Regions from separate parts of the Paraburkholderia caledonica genome, predicted to be linked through region 1. Evidence: riboswitches for the same ligand, from Rfam matches in the RefSeq annotation. Region 1 holds a riboswitch; the other holds the start of a gene.
The links. A riboswitch is a leader RNA that binds a small molecule or an ion and turns the genes downstream of it on or off. The one in region 1 is predicted to bind glycine.

Region 1 (15,703 bases):
TCATCCGCGAAGCTTCGCAACCTCCGTCAACCTGCCTGACAGTCCTTACGAGGAGTGACGCCATGGCTGAGACAACCTCCCGTCCCACCCCGCCGCAAACGCTAGACCCCGATACGCTGCGCAACATGGATCGCTACTGGCGCGCGTGCAACTATCTGTCCGCCGGCATGATCTATTTGCGCGACAACCCGTTGCTGCGCGAGCCGCTGAAGCCCGAGCACATCAAGAATCGTTTGCTCGGACACTGGGGCTCAGACCCTGGGCAGAGCTTTCTGCTCGTGCATCTGAACCGGTTGATCAAGAAGCTCGACCTGAATGTGATCTTCATCTCGGGTCCAGGCCATGGCGCGCCTGCCACGCTCGCCAATTGTTATCTGGAAGGACACTATTCGGAGATTTATCCGGACCGCAGTGAAGACGAAGCCGGAATGCGGCGCTTTTTTCGTCAGTTTTCGTTTCCGGGCGGCATCGGCTCGCATTGCACGCCCGAAACGCCCGGGTCTATCCATGAAGGCGGCGAACTGGGCTACAGCCTGTCGCACGGTTACGGCGCCGCGTTCGATAACCCGAACCTGATCGTCGCGGTAATGGTCGGCGACGGCGAGGCCGAAACCGGTCCGCTCGCCACGTCGTGGCATTCGAACAAGTTCCTCAATCCGATCCGCGACGGCGCTGTGCTGCCGGTTCTGCATCTGAATGGCTACAAGATTGCGAACCCGACCGTGCTCGCGCGGATTCCACGCGAAGAACTTGAAGCGCTGCTTACCGGATACGGACACAAGCCGTATTTCGTCGAAGGCGACAATCCCGAGGTCATGCATCAGCAGATGGCAGCCACGCTCGAACAGTGCGTCGGCGAAATCCGCGCGATCCAGCAACATGCACGCGATAACAACGACCCGACGCGGCCGCGCTGGCCGATGATCGTGCTGCGCTCGCCGAAAGGCTGGACCGGTCCCAAGGAAGTCGACGGCCACAAGGTGGAAGGCTCATGGCGCGCGCATCAGGTGCCGATTGCCGATCCCGTGACGAACAGCAAGAGCCTCAAACTGGTGGAAGCCTGGCTGCGCAGTTATCAGCCTGAAGCGCTGTTCGACGCTTCCGGCCGCCTCGTCGAAGAATTGCGCGAACTCGCGCCGAAGGGCGCGCGCCGCATCAGCGCCAATCCGCATGCGAACGGCGGCGCGCTATGCAAGACGCTCGATATGCCCGCGTTTCGCGACTATGCGGTCGACGTGAAAAAGCCCGCGTCCGCATACACGTCGCCGACTCAGGTGCTGGGCGAGTTTCTGCGCGATGTCATGCGCAACAACATGACGAACTTCCGCGTGTTCGGGCCGGATGAAACCGCAAGCAACAAGCTGACTGCCATCTACGAAGCATCGGGCAAGACGTGGCTCGCGGCGGGCGACCCCGGCGACGCGGACGGCGGCGCGCTGTCGGCGGACGGCCGCGTGATGGAGATGCTCAGCGAACACACGCTGGAAGGCTGGTTCGAAGGTTACGTGCTGACAGGGCGGCATGGACTCTTCGCCACTTATGAAGCCTTCGTGCACGTGATCGATTCGATGTTCAACCAGCACGCGAAGTGGCTGGAAAAAGCGAAGCGCGAGTTGGCTTGGCGTCAGCCGGTGCCGTCGATCAACCTGCTGATCACGTCGCTCGTATGGCGCCAGGATCACAACGGTTTTACGCATCAGGACCCCGGTTTTCTCGACGTGGTGACGAACAAGAGCCCGGACGTGGTGCGAATCTACCTGCCGCCCGACGCGAACTGCCTGCTGAGCGTGGCCGATCACTGCCTGCGTTCGCGCGACTACGTGAACGTGATCGTGGCCGACAAGCAGCCGCACCTGCAGTATCTCGACATGGATGCAGCCGTTACGCATTGCACGAAGGGCATCGGCATCTGGGACTGGGCGTCGACCGATCAGGGTGCCGAGCCGGATGTGGTGATCGGCTGCGCGGGCGACATCGCGACGATGGAAGCGCTCGCCGCCGTGGAGATTCTCAAGGAGCGTTTCCCCGATCTGAAAATCCGTTTCGTCAACGTGGTCGATCTGTTCCGGCTGATGCCCGAGCATGCGCATCCGCATGGGCTGACGAACCGCGACTTCGATTCGCTGTTCACGACGAGCAAGCCGGTGATCTTCAATTTCCATTCGTACGCGTCGCTGGTTCACAAGCTGACCTACAACCGGACGAACCACGAGAACCTGCATGTGCACGGTTATCACGAGAAGGGCAACATCAACACGCCACTCGAACTCGCGATCATCAATCAGGTGGACCGTTTTTCGCTGGCTATCGACGTGATCGACCGCGTGCCGAAGCTGCGCGGTGTCGGCGACCATGCGAAGGAATGGTTGCGCGGCCAGATTATCGAGCATCTGAATTACGCGCATGCCGAGGGCATCGACAAGGAAGAAATCCGCAACTGGACGTGGAAAAGCTGAGCGAGGCCCGTTATGACCACTCAGGACGGCGCTTCGCCGCATACCATTCTCGTGCTGAACAGCGGATCGTCGTCGCTGAAGTTCGGGTTGTTCGAACATTCCGGCGACGACGAATCGCTGCTGCTCGAAGGCAGCGCACAAGGCATCGGCCGCCGCGACGGCCGCTTGCGGATCGCGGCTCCCGACGGGCGCGTGCTCGTCCAGGAGGAGCATGTGCTGGAGTCGCAAACCGACGCATTGCAAAAGCTTTCCACCGTGCTCGCCCAGCAACATCATGAGCAACCGACGGCGGTGGGCCACCGTGTGGTGCACGGCGGCCCGCACTTACGCTCGCATCAGCGGCTGACGCCGGAGGTCCGCCGCCGCTTGCAGGATGCAGTGCATTTCGCGCCGCTGCATATTCCGCCCGCGCTCGATCTGATCGATGAAGCGCAGAAGATTTTCGGCGGCGCGCAGCACTTCGCCTGCTTCGACACCGCTTTTCATGCGACGCTGCCTCCGCGTGCCGCGCAACTCGCGTTACCGCGGCGCTATTCGGAAGCCGGCGTGATTCGCTACGGATTTCACGGGCTGTCGTATGAATCGCTCGTCGCCCAGCTTGGCGCCACGTTGCCCGCGCGGGTGGTGTGCGCGCATCTCGGGAACGGTTCGAGCGTGTGCGCATTGCGCGACGGCCGCTCGGTCGATACGTCGATGGGCATGACGCCGACCGGCGGCGTGCCAATGGGAACGCGTTGCGGCGACCTCGACCCGGGCGTGCTGTTATATCTGATGCGGGTGGAGAAGCTAGACGCAAACGGGCTGGAAACGCTGCTGAACCGGCACAGCGGCCTGGCCGGTTACGCCGATGGCGAGAGCGACATGCAGGCGCTCGAACAACGCGCGGCGGCGGGCGACCCGCATGCGTCACTGGCGCTCGACGCGTTCGCGACCGCGGTGCGCAAAACCATTGGCGGATATGCGGCTTTGCTGGGCGGCATCGATCTGCTGGTGTTCACCGGCGGCATCGGCGAACACAGCGTGCAGATGCGCAAACGGATCTGCGAAGGGCTGTCGTTTCTCGGCCTTCATGAAGGCGACGCCTCGGGCAAGGTGAGGGTGCTTCATACCGAAGAAGAGAAGCAGATCGCGAGGCATTGCCGCGCGTTGCTGCGTGCCGATCGAGGTTGAGCCGGTTGGATCTTGGTCTGCTCACGGGTGCTTCACGACCAGTCGATCGCATACACCCGCGACGCCGAACAGGCGCGTCACGTCTTCGAGCGCCGCGATTCGCTGGGCGTTGTGTTCGAGTTCGCCGTTGAGCACGATGCGCCCGTTGCTGACTTCCACCGTGATCGTACGTTCAGGAACCGCGGCGTCCCATGCGAGCCGCCGCGTCGCCTCTTCGCCAATCTGCTCGTCGCTCAGACGCGCGCCGTCCGCGCCGTCGGGGACGGCGCTGTCCGGATTGGGAAAGCCCGAATGAGCCATGGTTTTCAAGGTCAAGACTCGGATTGCACAACACTAGCAGATGCCGCGTCTTCGTGGCGGCACGCTACTCAATCGCGCGCGCCACCGCCTGTGCCGTTGCGGCCGACAGCGTCCAGCCCAGATGGCCGTGCCCCGTGTTGTAGAACACGCCGCGCCGTTTTCCGCGCCCGACCTTGGGCAGCATGCTCGGCAGCATCGGCCGCAAGCCAGCCCACGGAATGACGCGCGCGGTCGATACCTCGGGGAAATGCCGCCGCGTCCAGTCTACTAGCGGAGCAATCCGGGCGGAGCGGATATCGCGATTGAAGCCGTTGATCTCCGCCGTGCCCGCGACGCGAAAACGGTCGGCGCCGAGCCGGCTTGTCACGATCTTCGCGCTGTCGTCGAGCAGGCTGACCCACGGTGCACGCTGCCTGCTCGTTGCATCGTCGAGACAAACGGTGATCGAATAGCCTTTGACCGGATACACGTTCACGTGATCGCCGAGCATCGCCGCAAAATCACGGCTTTTTACGCCGGCGCACACGACGATCCGCTCGAACCCGAAGCGCTGCGTCTCGCCTTCGAGGTGGGCAGTGAGCGAGAAGCGACCTTCGGCGGGTTGCTCGATCGACATGATTTCCGCATCGTAATGAAACTGCACGCCGTGGCGAACGCATGCATCGGCGAGACCGCGCGTGAACTTGTGGATGTCGCCTGTCGAATCGGACGGCGTGAAAAAGCCGCCGTAAAAATCGCCGTGCAGCGTGGGCTCGATGCGCTGCACTTCGCTCGCCGTCACCGCGCTGCGCTCGAGTCCGCCTTCGCGCAGCAGGTCATTCACCTTGGCCGCCGCGTCGAACTCCTTGCGCGTCTTGTAGACGTGCAGAATGCCGCGCCGTTCAAGATCGAAGTCGATACCCTCCTGTTCGGCGATCGAAAACAGATGCTCGCGCGCGGCGATGGCAAGCCGCACCGTTTCGACGGTGTTAGCGCGGTAGTGGGGAATCTGCCGCAGGAATTCGCCCATCCACGAATACTTGTGCCACGTGGGCACGGGATTGAGCAGCAGCGGGGCGTCGCGCATGAACATCCAGCGCAGGCCTTTCAGAACAGTGGCCATGCTATTCCACACTTCTGCATTGCTGGCGGACAGCTGGCCTCCGTTGGCGAACGAGGTTTCCATCGCTGCATAGCGGTGACGTTCGAACACGGTGACGTGGTGGCCGCATTGGGCGAGGGCGTGCGCGGTCGTGACGCCGGTAATGCCGGCGCCGATAATGGCGATTCGTGACATGACATGGTCCAGAGTAGTTGAGCATCACCGGGTTCGATTTCGTACGAAACCGGTGCCGATGCCCCATCTGTCCATGTACCTGAGAGTTTCTTCCCGCGCTGCGCGAAAGCGCTGTATGTGCGCGGGAATCCCCTTCGGTGGGCGCGCGCGGCGCCGCTCTCCAGATGTTCCTGCTGCGCGGTCCTTTTGCCTGAGAGTTTCCGGGGCGGTTGCTCCGTCGGCGTCGCCCTGGCTTCAGACGATCTCTCCCGCGCTGCTTTGCAGAACGCCACGACGATACCGGGCAAAATTTCTTCCGGCAAGTGTTTTCTGGCGCGTTACGTATGCTGCGTGATGCGCAACATCGACGTGTCGTAGCCAAGCGCACGCACTCGCTCGATCAACATGTCTTTCACACTGGCGACCGGTTTCGCTTCACGCGTCAGAATCCACAGGTAGCGTCCGCTCGGTTCGCCGACGATCGACCAGCTGTAGTCGTCGGCGTGATCCAGCACCCAGTAATTGCCGACGAAGAATGGGCCGAAGAACGACACCTTCAGCTTCGCGTTGTTCGATCCGGCTACCACCTTGGCGCGCCCCTTCGAGGCGTCGAGCGGGCCTTCAACGCCACCCTTGCGGCAACTGTTGGTCACGTCGATCAGGCCGTCTTCACGCGCGGCGTAGTCGGCGGTCACCGCCTCGCAGCCTTTTTCGAAGCGGTTTTCGTAGCGTGCCAGTTCGTACCAGCGGCCCAGATAGCGCCCGAGGTCGACCGGCTTGGCGGGCTCGGGCACGCTCGCATTGCCGCTCTTGCCGCCTGGGTTTAGCGCACAGGCGCCGAGCAGGCAAACGGCACCCACCGCGAGCGAGATAGCGCTCACGCGCAGGACCGACTGTGAACGCATTGGCATTAAACACTCCGTGTCGAGAAAGACGATGAGAAAGCAGGCCTCGTGCCCAGCGCCCGCTTACGCGCCGCAGTCCGTCGCGGCGATTCATACGTCGTCAAGGCGCGGGCCGTTTATCATAGTGCCCACCAGGAGAAAAGTGCCGCCTCGCAGAGCGATGGTAAGGCGTGTTATCCACGACCACACCGGCACATGCCGCTACATCAAATGAACTCGACTCCCGACGCTCCGTCCCGTCCTGCCATCCGCGCATTGACCCTGCTCGAGGGGCGCGTGCTTGGCGTGCTCGTCGAAAAACAGCACACGGTGCCCGACAGTTATCCGCTCTCGCTCAATGCGCTGACATTGGGCTGCAATCAGAAGACCGGCCGCTCGCCTGTCATGAACGCGACCGAGGCAGAAGTACTAACGGCGCTCGACGGTCTGAAACGGCTAAGCCTCGTGATGGAAGGCAGTAGCAGCCGTGTGCCGCGCTTCGAGCACAACATGAATCGCGTGCTCGGTCTGCCGAGCCAGTCCGCCGCGTTGCTGACCACATTGTTGCTTCGCGGCCCGCAGACGGCGGCGGAGTTGCGCCTGAACAGCGCGCGCTTGCATGGCTTTGCCGATATCTCGTCGGTCGAGGCGTTTCTCGACGAACTCGCCGCGAACGATCCGCCGCGTGTTGTCAAACTGCCTCGCACGCCTGGCGAGCGCGAAAACAGATGGATGCATCTGCTATGCGGCGAAGTGAACCTGAGCGAGTTCGCGCAGTCGGGCGGCGGCGAGGACGAAACCGTGCCGCTGTCCACGTTCGAAGCGGTGAAGGCCGAGCAGAAACGGCTTGCCGATCAGGTCAACCGTCTTCAGGGAGTGGTACGGCGCATGGCAGCCGAGCTAGGCATCGACGCGAACGATCTCGACGCCTGACGCCGGCCGCTCAGGTTTCGGCGCCGCGCCGCGGATCTGCGGATAACGCTCGCTGAGTACGGTAGAAGTTGCGCGGCGGCACATTGGGCGAGTCTTGTGCAAGCCGGTCGAGTTCGTCGCGAATCGCGGTCAGATAGTGGCCGTCGCGCGCGTCGGCGTCGCCCGCAAAAACCGATTCGAGCCGCCGCCGCACCGCGCCATAACGCGCGCCTGCGGCGCGATGTTTTTCTGCGCGCTCCGCATAACGCATATACGTCTGCAACGCCGACGACACCGCGGCGATCACGCTCACGAGGCCGACCAGAATCCTGATCTCCAGTGAGACCGCGTTCGTGTTCAGCGATGCAAACACCGCCGTGCCCACGAACGCAGCCAGCACGGTAACGAGCCAGCCCAGCTTACGATCACGTGCGGACAACAGATCGGCCATGTCGTAGTGGCTCATTTGCGATTCGCGCGCTCGCCGGATCCATTTCAGCAACAGTTGCTGTTCATCGACTGGCGGCTCATAGGCTGGCAGATTCTTCATGGGGCTCGTCAGGGCAGTTGCGTGCCGCGCGCCGCGCGCATGCACTGACGCTACTGTGCCACATGAAAGCGCGGCCTGGCGCGCTGCCGGTCATGCGGCCACGGCTGTCGGCCGGGCAACGGCGAAGCGCTCGTTGTGCGCTTTGCCATTCAGGTAGAAGTCGCCGATGGCGGCCTCGCGAATGATCGCCGGGTTGTGCGACGCGAGCACTCGCGCATTGCGCCAGTAGCGGTCGAAGCGCCGCGTTTCACTGGTCGCGGATGCGCCGCCTACTTCGAACAGCAGCGTGGCGGCCTGCAAGGTTTGCTCGATCGCGATCTGCTGCGCCTGAAAGGTCTGAATGTCGAGGCGAATGTAGGTGTCTTCGGTGGTGCGTCCTTCCTGTCGCGCGACCAATACTTCGTCGATGGCCCGCGCGAGCGACGCACTAACGCTTTGCGTCGAATAGGCGAGGCTCGCAAGCCGGCCGACCACGCGATGCACGAGCGGATTGTCGCGTGGACTCGATTCACCTGGGATACCGAAGGTTCTCGTCTTAGCCTGCGTAAAGGCCACTGCATCGCGCAGCGCGGCCCGGCTGATGCCAGCCAGATTCGCGACGTGCAGGGCCTGGTAGTACGAGGTGAGCACACTGTTGCGCCGCGGCGCCGACGCGTCGTAACGCCGGTACACGTTTTCTCGCGTGACAGGTACATGATTGAAGCGTGCGGTGCCGCTGCCCGTCAGACGCTGGCCAAAACCGTCCCAGTCGTCGATACGCTCGAGGCCCGGCGTGTCGGCGGCGACCAGCACGCGCACGTCGCTTTGTCCGTCGTACGCGGTCACGTCCACCCAATCCGCGTATAGCGTGCCCGTGGTGTAGTACTTCTCTCCGTCCAGATGCCACGCGCCGGCGGATTGCGTCAACCGCACACTGTTGTTCGTGCCGGCCGTGCGCTCGGCCACTGCGCCGCCGATTATCTGCCCTTGCGCGACGCGGGTGAGCCAGCGGTCGCATAGCGCGTCGTCGCCATATTCCAGCAGCGATTCGATGAAGCCGCCGTGCACGCGCAAAATCTGCGGCAGGTTCGAGTCGGCTTCGCCAAGGCGTGTGACGAGCGCGAGAAATTCGCTCAACGACACGCCTTCGCCCCCATATTGTTTGGGCACGCGCAGCTTCGTATAGCCGGCTTCACGCAGCCATTGCACGGGTTCGTAGGCTAGCTCGCGATGGCGTTCGCGGTGCACCGCGCCTTGCGCGATGCGTGCGAAGACAGGCGCGAAACGGCGGGTCAGCGCGTTGTCGTCGAAAAGCTGGGCGGCGTCGGCAATGCCGGCCGCAGAGGCCGGGTCGGCATGCGATGTGGGCGCGGACATGGATTCTCCGTAGTGAGGCGCGCAATGCGCAATCCGTCAACGGTACGGCATGACACGCGCCGCGAGCAACGAAGCATTTGGCCGATTCTTAGCAGCGGGAGAGAAATGGCTCGGTCGCATTCCTGCTGCATGGCCCGTATGGTCCGTACTGGTCCTGATGGTCCGCGTAGTCCCATGCTCGCGGCGCACTCACGACCCACGCAGCGTGCGGCCCCGCACACACGCTGTGAGGCGTGCGGTGCATGCTCGCAATACCAGCGATACCCGCCATACCTGCTTGAACCCGGGCGGCCGCTTGCGCCCGGTCCGTACAGCGCTCAGCAACACGGGTGCAAAAGCGCCAACCGTATCCTGCACTCTGTGAGACCGCATGAACGAGACCACGCATCGTACTCGGCGCTACGACATCATCACCGACGAAGCGCAATTCCGCGCGCTGCAGCCAGAATGGGACGCGCTGTGGACGCGCGCGCAAGGCTACTACTATCAATCGTTCAGTTACTGCTGGCTCGCATGGCAGCATGTGTCGAAGCCGCACGGACGCATGCTCAAATGCATCGTCTGCCGCGAAGACGGGCAGCTTGTCATGATCTGGCCGCTCGAAACAGTCAAGCGTGCGTTATGGACGTACCTCGTGCCGCTCGGACCCGAAGGCGGCGACTACACGAGCGTGCTGGTTACGGATGACGCATCGGCCCCGGCGTTGATCGAAGGCGCATGGAACATGGCGCGCCGGTGCTGTGGCGCGGACTTCATTCACATGCCGTATGTTCGCGAGACGCTCGATCTTCACAAGCTCGTGTCGCGCGAACGCCGGGTGCTGTTCTGCGAGCCTCACCAGGCGTCGGCTGCGCGATTGCGCGGGCAGGGCACGTGGGACGAGTATTGCCGGTCGCTTGGCACGCTATTCGGAAAACGACCGGGCGGCTTCGTCAAGCGTCTGTCGAAAGAAGGCACCGTGGCCGTGCGCGTCGTCGATCCGGCCGACGAGGGCGAGACCGCGTCGATCATCGAATGGATGTTCAACTGCAAGCGTAGTTGGAGCGACCGCGTCGGCAAACGCAGTGTGTGGCTCGACTCGCCGGAGTTCGAGCGCTTTCTAGGCAAGCTGATTTATTCGCCCGACGTGCCTTCGATGGCGCGCCTGATCGTCGTCACGCTGAACGAGGCACCGGTGGCGGGCATTATCGTGAGTCTCGGCAATCCTTGGGCAAGCGCGATTTTTGCCGGCTACGATCCCTACTATGGCAAATGCTGTCCCGGTCTGATCGCGGTCGAAGAATGCGTGAAGTGGGCGTTCAACAACGGCTGCGATCTTGACTTCGGCGTCGGCGCGGAGCGCTTCAAGGCCTATTGGGCGCGCGGCGAAGCGTCGACGGCATGGACCACGCAGATCGTCAACTCGCAGTGGGGATGGCTGGCGATTCGAGCACGCCGGCTCGCCCGCGCACTCGCGGCCCGCGCGAGCGGGCCGGCTCAAACCGCTACGACCGATCCCGATTCCGCGCTCGCGTCGCGCCGGTGATCACGGCGATACCGAGAAGAATCACGGCCACGATCGCGATCACGTGCTGCGCGACATGCAGCGCCGTCAAGCCCCACGCGACGCCGCCAATAAAAATGATCCATCCGACGAGGTAGATAAGCAGAGTCATCATTTCTCCTTGTAATTTTCGGCCGATGGCGCCGGTCGTCTGCGTTGCAGAATTTACCGTGCGCGCCGATGAGCCGCTGGCATCGCCTGACACGGCGGGCGGGTGTGCAGAAACGCTACCGCCGCCATGCGATCAGCGGGACTAACTCCAAGCACATTGCGCGCCTGCCCTCGGCGCAGTGCTCCCGCAGTGCTCCACCACGACCGGAATGCGGTTTGCTTCGCCACCGTGTCAGCAGCATACAAGCGCGATGCATTGAACCATGGTCACGACCAATCGAACAACCCGACGCACGCCGGCAGCCGAGGACGAAACATCGGCGCAGCCCGAAGTCGATCCCGACCAGCAGCCGGCGACGCTCGACGATTGCCGCCGCTGTCCGCTTTGGGCCAACGCCACGCAAGGCGTGCCCGGCGCCGGCCCGCGCCGCGCGCCGATCATGATGGTCGGCGAACAGCCCGGCGATAAGGAAGATCTGCAAGGCTTGCCCTTCGTCGGACCCGCCGGCGCATTACTCGATGACGCGCTCGTTGAGGCCGGCGTCGGCAGGAAAGAAGTCTATGTCACCAATGCGGTCAAGCATTTCAAGTGGACGCCTCGCGGCAAGCGCCGCATGCACAAAACGCCGGCGCAACGCGAAGTGGACGCATGCCGTTACTGGCTCGATCGGGAACTGGAGAGCGTGGGCGCTCACGTGATTGTCGCGTTGGGCGCGACCGCGTTGAGGGCCGTGCTCGAAGATCCCAAATCGCGCTTGCAGGATGCGATCGGCAAAGTGATCGAACATGGCGGCCGTTTGGTGATCGCAACGTATCACCCGTCGTTTGCACTGCGTGCGCCCGATCCCGAGACGCGACACCGCGCCTATGCGGCGATTGTCGCCGCGCTACAGGACGCGAGGAAACTCTCGCAGCGGCACAGGTAGACGGGCGCCGGCAGGGTCTGGCCGCGCCATGTCGCCCTGACGACGCCGCCCGTCACGCGGCCTTCATTCCGTCGCCCTGGTGTGCGTGCAGGCCCAGGCGCTCCATCAACCGTTGCGCGTCGAAGGGCGCATTCGTCTTCGCGTCGTTGTCGAAATAGCAGTACACGTCGCGCGTTGCCGCGCGTGGCGGCTGCAGATCCGGTGCGGCGAGGCGGGCATCGGCGGGCTGAGTGCCGCGGCTCCACGACTCGATTCTCCGCGCCCACCGTTCAAGCGATGCATCCGAGTATTCGCCCGAATATTTGGTTTCGGTGCCATGCAGCCGGATATAGACGAAACCCGCGCTCAGGTCTTCGAACTGCGGCCATGCTTCGGTCGAATCCGACACGACGAGCGCGACCTTATGACGGCGAAGCAGCTTGATGAACGCAGGGTCGACGAAGCTCTCATGACGCACTTCCACCGCATGACGCAGTTTGCGCTTGCGGTCGATTTCCAGGTACGGCGTCTTGACACGCTGATCGTGCTGCTGCGCGAGCGACAGCGCCGCTTCCGTGTCGCGAGGCAACAGCGTCAGGAAACGCTCCATGTGCTGCGGATCGAAACGCAACGAGGGCGGAAATTGCCACAGTATCGGCCCGAGCTTGTCTTTCAGCGCGAGCAGTCCTTGCGCGAAAAAATTCGCGCACGCGACGGTTGCCGTTTCGTCGCGAAACCGCAAAAGATGAGTCAGATAACGCGCGCCTTTCACGCTGAAAACAAAACCCGGCGGGGTTTCGTCGTACCAGTGCTGCCAACTGTCGAGCGATTGCAGGCTGTAGTGCGTGCCATTGATCTCGATCGTCTGCATCAGTCCTGACGCGTACCGCAATTCGGTGGCCTGTTTCAGCCCTTCGGGATAGAAGGTGCCGCGCCATCCTTTATAGCGCCAGCCGGAAATGCCTATGAGAACCTCGCCTGTGGTGCTTTTCACGTCAATACTCGAAGGGTCTTGGGTCTGGACTTGAGTCTGCCGAATACGGGCGAGCAACGGTCGTGCCATCGCGCGGCACATGCGTTGCTGCATAGACATACTGAGCAGCACATTTGGCGATACCGTGCAGCTCGAACAAGGCTGGCACACACACTCGGAGGCACGCATGGATGGCACCGGTTCCCGGAGCACGGACATCGAGACGCAAAGCGACGGCACCCTGCGCGTGACGCATCGCGGCGTGCAGATCGTCGTCAGTGCGAAGCAGAACGATCGCGGCGCATGGGTCGCGCAAATCGGCGCGTCCGTCGACGGAAAGCCGTTTGCATTACCCGATGTCGAACCGGTCACACCAGAATGGACGACACAAGCCGAGGCACTGCGCGACGGGGTCGAGCGCGGCTGCTACCTCGTCGATCGAAGCAGCGCCGGTCGCGGCCTTGAAGACTCCGCGTACGGATCGGGAGAAAGCTGATGAACCGCCTTGCCAATCTCGTATGCCGCGCGACGGTGTCGGGCACCGCGGCGGGCAGCGCCGCCGCCGTCACGGCAGCCGCACGCGCCACCAACGACGGCAGCACGCCGTACGCGCCGCTGAACGCGGTCACTCATTGCTTGTGGCCGCGCCGCGCGTTCACTGAAACCGGCTTAAGTGCGAGGTTCACGCTTACGGGTCTGACGATTCATCAGGCGTCGGCTATCTTCTGGGGCGTGCTGTTCGAAGGACTGCTCGATCATTGGCAATGCCACGTTAATCGCAAACCTCGCGTCGTGGAAGTCGCCGCTACTGCTGCGACCACGGCGGCCATTGCCTATGCCGTCGACTACCACGCGGTGCCGAGCCGGCTCACGCCCGGATTCGAGGCGCATCTGTCGAAACGCTCGATGTTTTACGTGTACGCCGCGCTCGCTGTGGGCTTTGCCGCCGCCGCGCTGTGCCGCGGAAGTCGCGACGAATGAGTTGATATTCGCTGCACCGCACGGCGGGGCGCACTCACGCGGCTTGCGCCTTGCGTGCATCGGTCGCGCGTTCGACGAGAATCACGAAAGGCTCACCCTCGTGTATTTCAAAGCGCCGGATTTGCGCGACCTGCTCGGCGGAAAGTACTTTGCCTTTTGTCATCAGCAGCGTGCCGCGCGACGTGCGCAGATCGTCGGCGAGTTTCATCCCTTCCTTCAGATTCGAGGCATCCACGCGGTCGGGCACGCCTTCGGGCGTCAATTCGGCATGCTGCATCAGCAACTCGATGTACTTCTCCGCAATCGCGGGGTCGTAGCGAATACCCGTCTGCGCGCGCACTGTGGAAATGATCTGCGCGTCGCTCATCTTTTGCGGTGCAATTACGCCGATGCGCAAGTCTTCGGCGTCGCGCGCCAAAGCAAGCACGCGCGCGCCCAACGGAATCAATCCGCCGACGAGGCCATCGGGCGTACCGCGTCCATCGTAACGCTCGTACTGGTGGCGGATCATGGTTTGCACTGTGCTCAATTGCGAAACAGGCGTGAGCGCCATCTGGCCATGCAGCGGATGAAGCTGGTACAGCTTCGCTTCCTGCGGTTGCAGCTTCGCGATCGGCGTTTTCAGCAACGCGTCGGGCAGAAATAGCTTGCCGATACCGTGCAGCAAGCCCGCCATGAGCAGTTCGTTGCACGCGTAGTCGCTCAGGCCGAGCGCCGCGCCGATCTGCCTCGCGGTCTCCCCGATTCGTGCCGAATGGCCGGGCAGGCCGCAGCGCATTTCGACCATGTTCGCGCACACCTTCACCATCGTCAGGAAGTTGCTTTTCAGGTCGTGCTCGGCACCTTCGAGAAACATGACGGTCTGGCGGATCTCTTCAGTGCGCGCGTGAACCTCGCGTTCGAGCTCCATGTTGAACGACGACAGCTTGTCGTTCTGCTCCTGCAACAGCAACGTTAACCGCTCGGCCTTGCGTTGCAAAGCGAGTTGTTCCAGCGCGCGCTGAACCGTCAACAGCAGATCCTGATCGTCCCAGGGCTTGTGCAGATAGTGATAGACATGACCTTCGTTGACAGCGCGCACGACCGCCTCGACCTCTGAATAGCCGGTAAGCAGGATGCGGATCGTATCTGGCGCAACGGCTCGCGAGCGCGACAGGAATTCGGCGCCGTCCATGTTCGGCATGCGCATGTCGGAGATGATCACGTCCACCTGCGCGGATTCGAGCAGGGTAAGCGCTTCCGCGCCGCTGTTAGCGCTGAGCACCTCGTATTTGAGCGGCCGCAGCAAGCGTTTGAGTGACGAAATCACGCCGGGCTCGTCGTCCACCAGCAACAGCGTGGGCACGGGCGAGGTGCCGGCATTAAGAGCTTGAATGCACGGGTCGGCGGGGATCGTCGAATTGCCGGTTGCCTGTAGGTCAGACATGGTCATCCTCATCGATTATTTTCGCGTCGCAGCGCGCGTTGCATCATTAGCCCGAACTACAGCGCTTCGAGAAAGTGGTCGAGCGCTTCCATCATTCCGCGAATGGCCGCATCCGGCAGCAGCAGCACCATGCGCGCGCCGAAGCCGCCTTCCTCCATCGTGAAGTGAATCTCCAGCAACAGCGCCATCTGCCACCGGCCGCCAGGCACCAGTCCGCCTTGCTTGGTCCCGGAAGGCGGCAACAACGTGGGTTGCGAGAAGCAGATATGCCACCCCAGCTGCTCGAAGACGCTTCGCACACATGCGCCGACCAGCAGGTTCGTGATGTCGCACAGCACTTCAACCTGCGTGTCGGGGTCGCCGGCGTCATGTCCCATCAGTTGCCGCAGTTCGCGCTGACCGTCTTTGCCGACGAGCACGATCGCTTCGCCGGATATGTCGGACTGGAACGCCTGGCGCACGGGCGGCAGTTCGCCGTCGCCCTGTGGGCTCAGCAAGACGCGCAACTGGTCGACGCCGACGAGCCGGATATCAGGCACCGCAAGCGTAACGAACGCGCCGAGCAGTTGTGCCAGCGCAGCGGCGGCCTTGCCCATGCCGACGTTGCAGATTTCCTGCAACGCGTCGCGCTGGTCTTCGTTCAGAGTCTGTTCATTCATGGAGACCGTACTCCGCGAGAATCGGCCGGATCGCCTCGGGCGATACCGGCTTGGCAACAAAGCCGATCGCGCCGAGCGCCTTTGCGCGCTCGACAGCGCCGGACTGCACGTCCGCCGACACGACGATCACGAATGTGTCGAGTCCTTCGTGCTGGATCGCTTCGAGCACCTGGAAGCCGTTCATTACCGGCATGGTCAGATCGAGAAACATCACCGCGGCCT
Region 2 (15,703 bases), on a different contig from region 1:
GACGCTCGCACGCTCGCCAACATTGCACTCGCGCGGGGCAAGCTGTTCGTGCCGTTCCACAACCGTCGCTGGGACGGCGATTTCATGACCGTTCGCGATCTGCTCGCAAGCGGCGAGTTGGGACGCCTCACGCACTATGAATCGCATTTCGACCGGTTCCGGCCCGAAGTGCGTCAGCGTTGGCGCGAGGAAGCGTCGCGCGGCGGCGGGCTGCTGTTCGATCTCGGACCGCACCTGATCGACCAGGCTCTGGCGTTGTTCGGCGCGCCGCAGACCGTGTCCGCGACCGTTCGCACACATCGCGATGACGCGAGCGCGCCTGACTACGTGCATATCCAGTTGGGCTACGGCGGGTTCGAAGTCGTGTTGCACGCCAGCGCGCTGACGGCGATCGTCGCGCCGAGGTTCGCCATTCACGGCACGCGCGGCAGTTACGTGAAGTACGGTCTCGACACGCAGGAAGACCAGTTGAAAGCCGGCTTGCGTCCGGGCGACGAGGGCTTCGCGGCGGGCAATGCCGCCGGCACGTTGCGCGTGCTGGAGGGGGACCGCGAAGTGGAGCGCGAATTGCCGACGCGCAATGGCGACTATGCGGGCTTCTACATCGCGCTCGCCGAGGCGATCCAGCACGGCGTGAAATTTCCGGTGAGCCCGCAAGATGCCGTCGACGTGATGACCATCATCGAACTGGCGGCGCGCAGTTCCGACGAAGGCGTCCGCCTGCCGTTCCAGCGGGTTCGTTGAACGGCGGTACAGGCTATTCAGGTGTTGCCGGCGCGGCGCAAAGTGCCGCGCCGGCAATGCTGACAAAGCGGAAAGCAATATAACGTTACAAAAGAGCGGGCCGTCCGGGTCAGCGCTCGTCTGCCGTGATCCGTTGCTACGCCTGTAGCACCGCAAAACCACAACGACTTCACGGAGAGTTCATGTCACGTCCCATCCGCGCCCTCGCCGCATGCGCATTACTGAGTTCGCTCGCCGCCTGTGTGGTAGCACCGCAGACCGAGCCGGCGCCGCGCCCAAGCCCGCAACAGATCGCCGATAAACGCCTGCATCAGGTCGACGGCCGCATCGACAATCTGAGCCGCCGTATCGACAATCGCGTCAATCAAGGCTATTACCCGCCGCCGCAAGGCGATGCGTTGCATCATCGGCTGGATGTGATCCGGCGCGAGGCGCACGAAATGGCCGGGCAACATGGCGGCGGCTTATCCCCCGACGAACAGCGCGTGCTGAACCAGGAACTGGACGGCGCGGCGCATGCGATCGGAGAGTAAGGACGAATCAGGGCGAACGAGGACGAATGACGGCGAATAAACCGTTCATTTGACAAGCCTCCGGCCCTCGCGTACATTCGCCGCACGCGTCGGGAGAGCGCGCGGGCCGCTGATTTTCGCAGGCCGCGCCGCCGAAGGGGCACACCCGCAAACTCTCAGGCAAAAGGACCGAACGCGTCGAAAGACCGGCCGCCACGTAACACACGCAACATCAAGGCGCCGTTTTTCGCACTCTGGAGAGCGGCAGTAGCCGTCTGCATCGCAATGTCGTGCAGATCCGGCAAGCTGCCCACCGAAGGGGCGCGCGTTCCGCCGTGACGAATCAACGTCGCCGCGGCAGCGCAATCTCTCAGGTATCGAGGACAGAGGGGCCATGCAGAACCACGCTCGCAGCCAGCAGGCCGCGAGGCGCGGCTCTGCATGGCCTTTTTTGTTTCGCGAGACGCCCGAGGCCCCATGACCGAACTCAAACACACTCCGCTCAACGCCACCCATCGCGCGCTCAACGCTCGCATGGTCGATTTCGGCGGCTGGGACATGCCCGTCAACTACGGCTCGCAGATCGACGAACACCGCGCGGTGCGTACCGACGCCGGCATGTTCGACGTCTCGCACATGTGCGTCATCGACTTCACCGGGGAACGCGTGCGCGGGTTCTTCGAGCATGCGCTCGCCAACAACGTCGCGAAGCTGCAAACGCCTGGGCGCGCGCTGTACTCGTGCCTGCTGAACGCGGACGGCGGCGTCATCGACGACCTGATCGTCTATTACTTCGGCGAAGATCATTTCCGCGTGGTGGTCAACGCGGGCACCGCCGACAAAGACATCGCGTGGTTCAAGCAGCTCAACGAAGGCGGCTTCGGTCTGACCATCACGCCGCGCCGCGATCTCGCGATCGTCGCCGTGCAAGGTCCGAACGCGCGTGAGAAGGTTTGGCAAACCGTACCGGCCATCCGCTCTGCCACCGAAACACTCAAGCCCTTTAACGCCGCGCGCGTCGAATCGACACCGTTCGGCGAATTGACCGTTGCACGCACCGGGTACACCGGCGAAGACGGCTTCGAGATCATCGTCCCGGCCGATCACGTCGTCGCGTTGTGGAACGCGCTGCAAGCACAGGGCGTGCGCCCGGCGGGTCTCGGCGCGCGCGACACGCTGCGTCTCGAAGCCGGCATGAACCTGTATGGCCAGGATATGGACGACAACATCTCGCCGCTCGACGCCGGCCTCGCGTGGACCGTCGACCTGACTTCCGCGCGCGACTTCGTCGGCAGGAGTCGGCTGGAATCGGACGGCTCGCGCGCAGCGTTCGTCGGTCTGATCCTGCTGAAGGAGAACGGCAAGGCCGCAGGCGTGCTGCGCGCGCATCAGAAGGTCGTCACGCCGCACGGCGAAGGCGAAATCACCAGCGGCACCTTCTCCCCGACCATGCAGGAATCCATCGCCTTCGCGCGGGTGCCGAAAGGCGTGCAACCGGGCGACACGGTTCATGTTCAGATTCGTGACAAATCCGTGCCCGCAAGCGTGGTAAAACTGCCGTTCGTGCGCAATGGCAAAGTACTCGCAGTGAGTTGAACCATTGTTAGCAGCCGGCGCGTGCGTCCTTTTCCCAGTTTTTAGTCCATATCGAATCACACCGCATAGGAGCATCCGATGAGCATCCCGGCCGATCTGAAATACACCGAATCGCACGAGTGGGTCCGCACCGAGGCGGACGGCACGCTGACGGTCGGCATCACCGACCACGCGCAGGAAGCGCTCGGCGACATCGTCTTCTTCGAAGTACAGGAACTGGGCAAGACCGTCACGGCCGGCGATACCGTCGCCGTGATCGAATCGGTCAAAGCCGCTTCGGACATTTACGCGCCAGTTTCCGGCGAAATCATTGAAGCGAACACCGCCGTTGCCGACACGCCCGATTCGGTCAACAGCGCCCCGTATGAAAGCTGGCTCTTCAAGATCAAGCCGGCCTCGGACGCAGCGCAGGATCGTTTGATCGACGCCGACGCGTACTCGAAGTCGATCGGCGCCTGATTCACTTTTATATAACCCGACAGGTGCGGCGCGTCCCTCGTGAAACACACGGGACCGCGCCCTGAAGAAAATCCCTTTGGGGATGCTCCTCCAAGAGACCTTGCGCACAGCGCCAGGTTTCGAACGGTCCAGCACGGACAGCCGCACCGCCAGGAACACCATGAAGCTCGAACACCCGGATCGTCTGATGAACCGCACTCCTCTCTCGCTCGCCGCGCTCGAAGTGCATGACGCCTTCGCTGAACGGCATATCGGCCCGGATGCGGCCGACCAGGAAGCGATGCTCGAAGCCTTGGGCTTCACGTCGCGCGCCGCGCTGATCGACGCCGTCATTCCAAAGACGATCCGCCGCACCGAACCGCTGCCGCTCGGCCCCTTCGCACAGCCTAAGAGCGAAGCAGAAGCGCTCGCCGCGCTGCGCGAACTCGCGGACAAGAACCAGGTGTTCCGCTCGTACATCGGGCAGGGTTACTACAACGCCCACACGCCGACGGTGATCCTGCGTAACGTGCTCGAGAATCCCGCGTGGTACACGGCGTACACGCCTTATCAGCCGGAAATCTCGCAGGGCCGCCTCGAAGCGCTGCTGAACTTCCAGCAAATGATCGTCGATCTGACAGGTCTCGCGATCTCGAACGCGTCGCTGCTCGACGAAGCCACCGCCGCAGCCGAAGCAATGACGCTGCTGCAACGCGTGGGCAAGCCGAAGTCGAATGTATTCTTCGTCGCCGACGACGTTCTGCCGCAAACCATTGAAGTGGTGAAAACGCGCGCCACGCCGGTCGGCATCGAAGTGAAAGTGGGCCCCGCAGCGGAAGCCGCGAACGCAAATGCATTCGGCGTGCTGCTGCAATATCCGGGCGTGAACGGCGACGTGCGGGACTATCGCGCGCTGACCGAGGCGATCCACGCAGCGGGCGGCCACGTGGTGGTCGCCGCCGACCTGCTCGCGCTGACCGTCCTTACGCCGCCGGGCGAGTGGGGCGCGGACGTGGCCGTCGGCAACACGCAGCGCTTTGGTGTGCCGGTCGGCTTCGGCGGCCCGCATGCGGCCTACCTCGCCGTGCGCGACGAATTCAAGCGCCAGATGCCGGGCCGTCTCGTCGGTGTGACCGTCGACGCGCAAGGCAATCCCGCGCTGCGTCTCGCGCTGCAAACGCGCGAACAGCACATTCGTCGCGAGAAAGCGACGTCGAACGTATGTACGGCGCAAGCGCTGCTCGCGATCATGGCCAGCATGTATGCGGTGTACCACGGCCCGCGCGGTCTCAAGACGATCGCGTTGCGCGTGAACCGCATCGCCGCGTTGCTCGCGGAAGGCGCGAAGCAGCTTGGCTACACGCTCGTCAACGAAACGTTCTTCGATACGCTCACTTTCGACACCGGCGCACGCACGCAAGCGTTGCACGACGCGGCCAAAGCGAAGCGCATCAATCTGCGCCGCGTGAGCGACACGCAAGTCGGTGTGTCGATCGACGAAACGACATCGCGCCGCGATCTCGGCGATCTGCTGGCTGTGTTCGCTCAAGCCGCGGGTGCGAAAGACGCGCCGCAAGTCGACACGCTCGACGCCGCGATCACGGCATCCAGCACGGCCTCGGTGCCGGCTGCGCTCGAACGCACGAGCGCGTATCTCACGCATCACGTATTTAACCGTCATCATTCGGAAACGGAAATGCTGCGCTATCTGCGCAGCTTGTCGGATAAGGATCTCGCGCTCGACCGGTCGATGATCCCGCTCGGTTCGTGCACGATGAAGCTGAACGCGACGTCGGAAATGCTGCCGGTCACGTGGCCCGAGTTCGGCCAGATTCATCCGTTCGCACCGGCTGAGCAAACTGTCGGCTATCGCGAAATGATCGATCAGCTCGAAGAAATGCTGGTCGCCGCAACCGGCTACGCAGCGGTTTCACTGCAACCGAATGCGGGCTCGCAGGGCGAATATGCCGGCCTGTTGATCATCCACGCATATCACGCGTCGCGCGGCGAAGCGCATCGCAACGTCTGCCTGATTCCCGCTTCGGCGCACGGCACGAACCCGGCGTCGGCGCAAATGGCCGGCATGCAGGTCGTGGTCGTCGCGTGCGACGCGCAAGGCAACGTCGATGTCGAAGATCTGAAGAAGAAGGCCGACCAGCACGCCGACAAGCTCGCGGCGATCATGATCACGTATCCGTCCACGCATGGCGTGTTCGAACAGAACGTCCGCGAAATTTGCGAGATCGTGCATGCGCGCGGCGGCCAGGTCTATGTGGACGGCGCGAACATGAACGCGATGGTCGGCTTGACCGCGCCGGGCCAGTTCGGCGGCGACGTCTCGCACCTGAATCTGCACAAGACGTTCTGCATTCCGCACGGCGGCGGCGGACCGGGCGTCGGTCCGGTTGCGGTCGGCGCGCATCTCGCGCCGTTCCTGCCGAACCAGATTTCGTCGGGCTACGAACGCGCGCCCAACGGTATTGGCGCAGTGTCGGGCGCACCTTACGGCTCGGCGTCGATCCTGCCGATCTCGTGGATGTACATCGCGATGATGGGCGCGAAAAACCTCACCGCCGCGACCGAGACCGCGATCCTCAATGCGAACTACGTCGCGAAGAAACTCGCGCCGCACTATCCGGTGCTGTATTCGGGCCCGGGCGGACTCGTCGCGCATGAGTGCATTCTCGATCTGCGTCCGATCAAGGAAACCAGCGGCATCACTGTGGACGACGTCGCGAAGCGCCTCGCCGACTACGGCTTCCATGCGCCCACCATGAGCTTTCCGGTGCCGGGCACGCTGATGGTCGAGCCGACCGAATCGGAATCGAAGGAAGAACTCGACCGGTTCATCGAAGCGATGATCGCGATCCGTAACGAAATTCGCGCTGTGGAAGAAGGCCGCTCGGACCGGGAAGACAATCCGCTGAAGCACGCCCCGCACACGGCTGCAGTCGTCATCGCGGACGAGTGGAAGCATGCGTACGCGCGCGAAACCGCCGCCTATCCGCTGCCCACGCTGATCGCGAAGAAGTACTGGCCGCCGGTCGGCCGCGCGGACAACGTCTATGGCGATCGCAACCTGTTCTGCTCGTGCGTGCCGGTTGCGGATTACGAGTAACACCCGGCCGTCGCCGCGCGCCGCCCGCAGCCCGTAGCGTGCGGTGCGCGGTTCTGTCGCTGGAGGCTGCAAACGGCTAACATCACACACCGAATCAGCCCAACGAGGAGTTTCGCATGGTGCGAAAGGTGCGATTGATGCAAAGCCCGGCCGGGGCAACGCGAGTCCCAACGTGGCGGCACGCATACGCATGCCTGCTTGCCGGCGCAGCCGTGTTGCTGCCGCTTCGCCATGCGCAGGCGGCAATGAATTTTTGCGCAGCGCCCGCCTGGCAAACCAGCGAGCGCACGAATGCCGATCCCGGCGTCAAGGCATTGGTGAGCAATGTGCTCGCGCATCTGAACGACAAGCCTCACGCGCTAGGCAAACTGCACACGGAAGGCACGCTGCCGCATGAGGGCATCTACGATCAGAGCGTCGAAGCCGAGAAGGATCTCGACCTGTTGCGGGACGCGGCGCTCGCATGGCGCGCCACCAGCGACGACCGGTATCTGAAGCTCGTCGACCGTTTGCTGTACGCGTGGGTCACGACCTATCAGCCGAGCTTCAATCCAATCGACGAAACGCACTTCGAAGGGCTGATCCTCGCGTACGACATGACCGCGAGTGCGCTGCCTGTGAAAACGCGTAACGCGTCGATGGCGTTTCTGACGAAGCTCGCGAACGGCTACATCGCCGACATCGACGACCAGCCGCGTCCTTTGAAAGGCACTTACCGGAACAACTGGCAAAGTCACCGGATCAAACTGATAGCCATGGCGGCTTTCACGCTCGACAACCGCAAAATGATCAATGCGGCGCAGCGTCTCTTTGCCGAGCATATTGGCGACAACATCGAGCCGGACGGCTCCACGATCGATTTCAGCGAACGTGACGCGCTGCACTATGTCACTTACGATCTGCAGCCGCTCGTCACCGCCGCGCTCGCCGCCCGCCGCCACAACCGCAACTGGCTGCCGGAGAAGGGCGCGAACGGCGCGTCGCTGCAAGCCGCGCTGAACTGGCTCTCGCCGTACGCGGAGGGCAGCAAGACGCATGAAGAATTCGTGCATTCGAGCGTCGCATTCGACGCAAAACGTCGCGAAGCCGGCTTGCCCGGCTACTCGGGTCAGTGGGACCCGAAGAACGCGACGGAACTGTTTCATCTGGCGGCGCGTCTCGACGGACGCTATACGCCGATTGCGCTGCGGCTCGCGCCGACGCCACCCGCGTGGCTCGCCGTGTGTTTGCCGATGCCGGCGCGCTAAACCAACTTTCATCAGCAGGGAGCAGTAATGGCAGTCAGCGTGTTCGATCTCTTCAAAATCGGCATTGGTCCGTCAAGTTCGCATACGGTCGGGCCGATGCGCGCGGCGCTGATGTTCGCCCAAGGGCTCGAACGCGATGGGCTGCTGCCGAACACCGCGTCGGTGAAAGCGGATCTTTACGGGTCGCTCGGCGCAACAGGCAAAGGGCACGGCACGGATCGCGGCGTAATGCTCGGTCTGATGGGCGACGCACCCGACACGGTCGACCCCGACACGATCGCGCAACGGCTAGAAGCCGTGCGCACCACGCGCAAGCTTGCACTGCTCGGCACGCATGAAGTGCCGTTCGTGCAAAAGGATCACATCTCGTTCTACCGGCAAGCGCTGCCCGAACATCCGAACGGGCTCAAGCTGCGCGCGTTCGACGTGCAAGGCGAGACGCTGCGCGAATCGACGTATTTGTCGGTGGGCGGCGGCTTCGTGGTGACGGCCGGCGCACCGAATACCAAGGTTCTTGCCGCCGTCGACCAATTGCCGCACTCGTTTCGCACCGGCAACGAATTGCTCGCGCTGTGCGGATCGACCGGCAAAAGCATCGCGCAATTGATGTGGGAAAACGAGCGGGTCTGGCACACCGAAGAAGAGACCCGCGCAGGCCTTCTGAAAATCTGGGACGTGATGCAGTCATGCGTGTCGCGAGGCTGCGGCATCAACAATCCGGACGCGGACGGCAACCTGCCCGGCCCGTTTCAGGTGAAGCGCCGCGCGCCGCAGCTGTATCGAGCGCTATCGGGCAACCCCGAGCTTGCGCTGCGCGATCCGCTGTCGATGATCGACTGGATCAATCTCTACGCAATCGCGGTCAACGAAGAAAACGCGGCCGGCGGCCGCGTCGTCACCGCGCCCACCAACGGCGCCGCCGGCATCATTCCCGCGGTGCTCCATTACTACACGCGATTCATGCCCGGCTCGAACCAGCAAGGCGTGATCGACTTCCTGATGACGGCGGCTGCGATCGGCATTCTGTACAAGTTGAACGCGTCGATTTCCGGCGCCGAAGTCGGCTGCCAGGGCGAGGTCGGCGTCGCCTGCTCGATGGCTGCCGGCGCACTCGCCGCCGTGATGGGCGGCACGCCGAAGCAGGTCGAAAACGCGGCGGAAATCGGCATGGAGCACAACCTCGGGCTGACGTGCGATCCGGTCGGCGGCATGGTGCAGATTCCGTGCATCGAGCGCAATGCAATGGCGTCGGTGAAAGCCGTCAACGCGGCGCGCATGGCACTGCGCGGCGACGGCAGTCATTACGTGTCGCTCGATTCGGTCATCAAGACCATGCGCGAAACCGGCGCGGATATGAAGACGAAGTACAAGGAAACGTCGCGCGGCGGTCTGGCGGTGAATATCGTCGAATGTTGATGCTTGACTGCAGGATGTCCGTTGCCGATCGTTGATCGGCAACGCGGCGTGTTGCGAAGTGAACGAGACGCGGGCCCCAGGGTCCGCGTTTTTTGTTTGCACGTTTGCATGTTTGCTAGCCGCGCCCGTTGTGTGAGCGCCCGTTGCGCTGCGCCGTGACACCGGGTGCGCTCCCAGCGTAAGCTGTCGGGGCGCCGGTCGGCCGATCACGCAGTCGATACCGACGCAACCGCACTCATGCACTGTCTGGAGGCCTCATCGCAATGTCGCAGCCGAATGCTCCCGTTTCCGATACTGCCGCCGCTCGAACCACTGGCGCGCGCCTTGTTGTCGACGCTTTGCTCACACACGGTGTCGAACGTGTCTTCTGCGTGCCCGGTGAGAGTTTTCTCGCCGTGCTCGATTCATTGCACGACGAAACGGAGCGCATCCAGACCATTGTCTGCCGTCACGAAGCGGCGGCCGCGAACATGGCGGAAGCGATCGGAAAGCTGACCGGGCGCCCGGGCGTCGCGCTCGTCACGCGAGGCCCGGGTGCGACGCACGCATCGATTGGCGTACACACCGCGTTTCAGGACTCCACGCCGATGATCCTGCTGATCGGTCAGTGCGCGCGCGAGCATCTCGATCGCGAGGCTTTCCAGGAGATCGACTATCGGCGCATGTTCGGTCAGATGGCGAAGTGGGTCGCGCAGATCGACGATCCGAAGCGCATTCCCGAATATCTGAGTCATGCGTTCTACACGGCGACTTCCGGTCGGCCGGGGCCCGTGGTGCTGTCTTTGCCCGAAGACGTGTTGAGCGATGCATGCGGCGCCGTACCGGGCGCGCCGCGATATCAGCGCGTGGCCGCGTCGCCGTCGACCGCGCAGATCGGCAAGCTGCGCGAATTGCTGGAGAGCTCGCAACGGCCAATGGTGATAGCAGGCGGAAGCGGTTGGACGCCCGCGGCCTGCGCGGACTTGCAACGCTTCGTCGAGAACTGGCAATTGCCTGTCGGCCTTGCGTTCCGCTTCCAGGACACGCTCGACAACGAGCATCCGAACTATGCCGGCGATGTGGGACTGGGCATCAATCCGGCGCTGGCCCAGCGTATCCGCGATGCCGACCTGCTGCTCGCGCTGGGTCCTCGCCTCGGCGAAGCCACGACGAACGGTTATACGTTGCTCGACATTCCCAAGACGAAGCAGACACTGGTTCACGTGCACCAAGGCGCGGAAGAGCTGGGGCGGGTGTATGCCGCCGATCTGCCCATCGTCTCCGGCATGCCTGAACTTGCGACAGCGCTCGCAGCGTTGGAACCCTCTGCCCGCACGCTGACGTGGGCGGGCGCGGCGGAAGAAGCGCATCGCGCGTATCTCGAGTGGCGCAAACCTCGGCCGATTCCCGGCGACGTACAAATGGGCGAAGTGATCCAGCAACTTCGCGCGCATCTTCCCGATGACGCAATACTGACCAACGGCGCCGGCAATTACGCGACGTGGTTGCATCGGCACTTTTCGTATCGTCAATACCGCTCTCAACTTGCGCCTACGAGTGGCGCGATGGGCTACGGCGTGCCGGCCGCGATCGCGGCGAAGTCGCTGTATCCGCAACGCGCGGTGGTCGCGCTGGCGGGCGACGGCTGCTTCATGATGGCCGCGCAGGAACTCGCGACGGCGATGCAATACGACCTGCATGTGCTGTTCATCGTCGTGAACAACGGTCACTTCGGCACGATCCGCATGCATCAGGAGCGGCACTATCCGAATCGCGTACACGGCACCCGGCTCACGAATCCGGACTTCGCGGCATTCGCGCGATCGTTCGGCGCGCACGGCGAAACCGTTGAACGCACCGAAGATTTTCTGCCGGCGTTACAGCGTTCATTGGAGGCGAAATGCGCGGCGGTGATAGAGATCCGTATGCCGCAGGAGGCGAGCACGCCCGGCGCGACTTTGGAGCAGATTCGGGAGCAGGGGAGGAAGCTGCGCGGGGAGTAAGCGCAACGGTACGAGGGAAAAGCGCCTTCTTCGACAACCCATAAAAAAAACCCCGCCGAAGCGGGGTCTTCAAGATCGGATCGATCTGCAAAGAAAGGCTTACTTGCCGCCAACGCTTTGCAGGGTCGTCCACTTGCCGTCGACAACCTTGTACAGCGTGATGCCGCCGTTCTTCAGATCGCCCTTGGCGTCGTACGAGAGGTTCGACGACGTCACAGCCGGCATCGACGTCTTGGCGAGCACCGGCAGGTACTTGGCCGGGTCCGTCGAGTTCGCCTTCTTCATTGCTGCGAACATGGCCATTGCGCCGTCGTAAGCGTACGGCGAGTACGTTTGCACGTCTTCGTTGAAGCGCTTCTTGTACTTGGCGACGTAGTCCTTGCCGCCCGGCATTTCTTCCAGCGGCAGGCCGGCGAGCGATGCCACCGTGCCGTTCGCTGCGTCACCCGCGATCTGGATGAACGTCGGCGTGTGAACCATTTCGCCGCCCATCAGCGGCGCCTTGATGCCGAGCGCCTTCATCTGCTTGACCATGGGTGCTGCTTGCGAATCCGCGCCACCGTAATAGATCAGGTCCGGATTGGCTGCCTTCAGCTTGGTCAGGATCGACTTGAAGTCCACGGCCTTGTCGTTCGTGTATTCACGATCGACGATCGTGCCGCCCGCTGCCTTCGCCGCCTTCTCGAACTGATCCGCGAGACCCTGGCCATAAGCCGTGCGGTCGTCGACGATCACGATCTTCTTCACGCCAAGCGTCTTGACCGCGAACGTGCCCGCGACCGAACCTTGCTGCGTGTCGGACGTCATCATGCGGAACGTGGTCTTGAAACCTTGTTGCGTGTATTCAGGCGCCGTTGCCATTGCGATTTCGGGAATGCCAGCGTTCGCGTAGATGCGCGAAGCCGGGATCGTGGTGCCCGAGTTGAAGTGGCCGAGCATGCCCTTGATGCCGTCGTCCACCAGCTTCTGCGCGACGGTGGTGCCGGTGCGCGGGTCAGCCTGGTCGTCTGCCGAGTCGAGCACGAAGCGAACCGGCTTGCCGCCGATCACCGGCTTCGTTGCGTTGATGTCTTCCACAGCCAGCGTGATGCCGTTCTGGAAATCTTTGCCGTAGTGCGCCTGCGCGCCCGTCATCGGACCGGCGAAACCGATCTTTACGTCGTCCGTAGATTGAGCGTTGGCCGTCCCCGCCAGCGACATCGCCGCAACCAGTGCTGCGCCTGCCAGCTGTGTCATCTTGTGTTGCATATCTTCTCCTTGGTACCAGGTGTGGATGGAGCGGCTTTCGGGATCGCCGTTACCGCTTCCGTTCTAATGACCGCCCCCAATCCTGGCGCATCGCGCCAGGCCCCCCGAGGGGGCGCAAGAAAACTTGGGGCGGCCCGGCGTTTTCTTGCCAGTAATCGATGAGGTTCGCTCAACCGATCGTCATCAAATTCGCATTACCACCGGCAGCTGCCGTATTCACGCTGACCGAGCGCTCCGTCAACAGACGTTCGAGCGCGTAGTCTTCGTCGCCGCTCTCCAGCGCACGCGACGCGACGCCTTGCACCGACACAATCGGTCCGGGACGCTTCGCGACTTCCTTCACGAGCGTCAGCAATTCGTCGCTGTCGCCTTCGAACAAAACAGCGTCGAACGGCGTCTCCGCGTTCTTGCGCACGCTCGCATAAGACTTCAGCGATGCGGGCAACTGCGTCACCAATTGTTCCCCAGCCGCGCCTTCGAACAACGCTCGATTTCCCGTAGCCAGCACGGCGGCAAACTGCGCGCGCGCACCGCTCGCGGTCGATGCGATACACAACACCGTGCCGCGCGCACCCAGCGTGTAAGTGTTGCGCTCGCCAGTCGGCCCCGACAACACCGCGGTCGCGCCAGCCGGCATATGTGACAGATAACCGTCGCAACGCGCAGCAAGTTGCGGCTCGCGCTCGGCAATCAGCCAATCGCGCAACGCCGTCAACGCGGCGGACGGATTGTCGCCTTTTTCGGCTGCTTGCGGTACATCTACGATCAGCGCCTGCGCAAGCGACTTCGGCAAGCCTGCAGGACGTGTCGCGAGCAGACGCTGCAGATACAACGCGCCGCCGGCCTTCGGCCCCGTACCCGACAACCCTTCGCCGCCGAACGGCTGCACGCCGACCACCGCGCCGATCACGTTGCGATTCACGTAGATGTTGCCGACATGCGCGCGGCTGATCACGTGAGCAATGGTTTCGTCGATGCGCGTATGGATACCGAGCGTCAGGCCATAACCCGTCGTGCGGATCTGCTCGAGCAACTGGTCAAGCTGACTGCGACGGTAACGCACCACATGCAGCACGGGCCCGAACACTTCGCGCTTCAATTCGTCGATGCTGTCGAGCTCGATCAGCGTCGGCGGCACGAACGTGCCTTGCGCGCAGCCCTCCGGCATCGGCAGTTGCTCGACCTTGCGGCCCTTCTCACGCATTGCCGCGATATGCGCGTCGATGCCGCGCTTCGCGTCAACGTCGATCACCGGGCCGACGTCGGTCGACAGGCGATCCGGATTGCCCACCGTCAGTTCGCGCATCGCCCCCGTCAGCATTTCGAGCGTGCGGTCCGCAACGTCGTCCTGCAAACAGAGAACGCGCAGCGCCGAACAACGTTGACCGGCCGAATCGAACGACGATTGCATCACGTCCGCCACCACCTGTTCTGCGAGCGCCGACGAATCGACGATCATCGCGTTCTGACCACCTGTTTCGGCGATCAGCGGAATCGGTTTGCCTTCCGGGTCGAGACGGCCCGACAGCGTCTTGTTGATGAGACGCGCGACTTCGGTCGAACCGGTGAACATCACCGCACGCGTGCGCGGGTCGGCGACGAGCGCAGCACCGACGGTTTCGCCATCGCCCGGCAGCAATTGCACGGCACCGGCAGGCACGCCGGCTTCGCGCAGAATGCGCACGGCCTGGGCGGCGATCAGCGGCGTTTGCTCAGCCGGCTTCGCGAGCACGGTGTTGCCGGCTGCGAGCGCGGCGGCCACCTGGCCCATGAAAATCGCGAGCGGGAAATTCCACGGGCTGATACACACGACAGGTCCAAGCGGACGATGCGTGTCGTTCGAAAATTCGCTGCGAATCTGAGTCGAGTAGTAGCGCAGGAAGTCGATCGCTTCGCGAATTTCCGACACCGCGTTCGCGAGCGATTTGCCCGCTTCGCGCACCACGAGGCCCATCAGCGTATGCATCTGCGCTTCGAGCAGATCGGCGGCACGCGCGAGGCAATCGGCACGCGCTTCTACGGGAGTTGCTTGCCAGATCGGCGCTGCGGCAACCGCGTGCGCCAATGCGGCGCTCACATGTTCAGCACTCGCTTCGACCACCGTGCCGACGAGGTCGCGATGGTCCGCCGGATTGCGCACGTCGCGCGCATTGCCCAGAACGATCTGATCGTCGGCGAGCATCGGCGCGGCGCGCCACGGATGATTCGCGCTCGCCAGCAACGCCGACGACAGCGACGCGAGACGATGCTCGTTCGACAGATCGAGACCCATCGAATTGAGACGCTCCGCGCCGTACAGATTGCGCGGCAGCGGAATCTTTGCGTGCGGCGCACCGAGCGGAACGATCTTCGACGCTTCTTCGACCGGATCGGCGATCAGATCCTGGATCGCGACGTTTTCATCGGCGATGCGATTGACGAACGACGTGTTCGCGCCATTCTCCAGCAGACGTCGCACGAGATACGCGAGCAGCGTTTCGTGCGTGCCGACCGGTGCATACACGCGGCACGGACGGTTCAGCTTGCCTGCGGACAGCGGGCCCGTCACTTCTTCGTAGAGCGGCTCGCCCATGCCGTGCAGGCACTGGAACTCGTACTGACCGGGATAGTAGTTGTTGCCCGCGAGGTGATAGATCGCCGACAGCGTGTGCGCGTTGTGCGTGGCGAATTGCGGATACACCGCGTCGGGCGCGCCGAGCAGCTTCTTCGCGCATGCGAGATACGACACGTCCGTATAGATCTTGCGCGTGTAGACCGGATAGCCTTCGAGGCCATCCACTTGCGCACGCTTGATTTCGGTGTCCCAGTACGCACCCTTCACGAGGCGCACCATGATGCGGTGACGGCTGCGGCGCGCGAGGTCGACAATGTATTCGATCACGAACGGGCAGCGCTTCTGATAAGCCTGCACCACAAAACCGATACCGTTCCAACCGGCGAGTTCCGGATCGAAGCACAGCGCTTCCAGCAGATCGAGCGAGATTTCGAGGCGGTCGGCTTCTTCGGCGTCGATATTCAGGCCGATGTCGTAACGGCGCGCGAGGATCGCAAGCGAACGCACGCGCGGCAGCAACTCGCTCATCGTGCGCTCCTGCTGCGAGCGCGAGTAACGCGGATGCAGTGCGGAGAGCTTGATCGAGATGCCCGGACCTTCGTAGATGCCGCGGCCGCCAGCCGCCTTGCCGATCGCGTGGATCGCCTGCTCATACGACGCGTAGTAACGCTGCGCGTCCGCTTCGGTCGTCGCCGCTTCGCCGAGCATGTCGTACGAATAACGGAAACCGCGTGCTTCGTATTTGCGGCTGTTCGCCAGCGCTTCTGAAATGTTTTCGCCGGTGACGAACTGCTCGCCCATCAGGCGCATCGCCATGTCCACGCCCTTGCGGATCAGCGGCTCGCCGC

Region 2: another riboswitch for glycine. It lies ahead of gcvT (glycine cleavage system aminomethyltransferase GcvT); the one in region 1 lies ahead of H281_RS0114410 (D-amino acid dehydrogenase).

What each region holds. Positions count from the first base shown of each region.
Region 1 is NZ_KB911037.1:370,821-386,523, reverse strand. It holds gene H281_RS0114425 (phosphoketolase family protein) at 63-2,456, shown strand; gene H281_RS0114420 (acetate/propionate family kinase) at 2,469-3,626, shown strand; gene H281_RS0114415 (BON domain-containing protein) at 3,648-3,926, opposite strand; gene H281_RS0114410 (D-amino acid dehydrogenase) at 3,991-5,202, opposite strand; glycine riboswitch at 5,371-5,463, opposite strand; gene H281_RS0114405 (lipocalin family protein) at 5,520-6,092, opposite strand; gene H281_RS0114400 (YceH family protein) at 6,297-6,998, shown strand; gene H281_RS0114395 (SLATT domain-containing protein) at 7,009-7,527, opposite strand; gene H281_RS0114390 (acyl-CoA dehydrogenase family protein) at 7,618-8,883, opposite strand; gene H281_RS0114385 (GNAT family N-acetyltransferase) at 9,254-10,408, shown strand; gene H281_RS36835 (hypothetical protein) at 10,368-10,538, opposite strand; gene H281_RS0114375 (UdgX family uracil-DNA binding protein) at 10,801-11,463, shown strand; gene H281_RS0114370 (DUF72 domain-containing protein) at 11,516-12,436, opposite strand; gene H281_RS0114365 (DUF6566 family protein) at 12,603-12,911, shown strand; gene H281_RS0114360 (hypothetical protein) at 12,911-13,396, shown strand; gene H281_RS0114355 (HD domain-containing phosphohydrolase) at 13,431-14,822, opposite strand; gene H281_RS0114350 (chemotaxis protein CheC) at 14,879-15,481, opposite strand; gene H281_RS0114345 (response regulator) at 15,474-15,703, opposite strand, start outside.
Region 2 is NZ_KB911036.1:571,504-587,206, reverse strand. It holds gene H281_RS0112490 (oxidoreductase) at 1-744, shown strand, start outside; gene H281_RS0112485 (hypothetical protein) at 927-1,277, shown strand; glycine riboswitch at 1,359-1,458, shown strand; glycine riboswitch at 1,501-1,653, shown strand; gene gcvT (glycine cleavage system aminomethyltransferase GcvT) at 1,734-2,852, shown strand; gene gcvH (glycine cleavage system protein GcvH) at 2,931-3,311, shown strand; gene gcvP (aminomethyl-transferring glycine dehydrogenase) at 3,472-6,408, shown strand; gene H281_RS0112460 (alginate lyase family protein) at 6,525-7,655, shown strand; gene H281_RS0112455 (L-serine ammonia-lyase) at 7,683-9,071, shown strand; gene H281_RS0112450 (thiamine pyrophosphate-binding protein) at 9,335-11,053, shown strand; gene H281_RS0112445 (branched-chain amino acid ABC transporter substrate-binding protein) at 11,153-12,301, opposite strand; gene putA (trifunctional transcriptional regulator/proline dehydrogenase/L-glutamate gamma-semialdehyde dehydrogenase) at 12,471-15,703, opposite strand, start outside.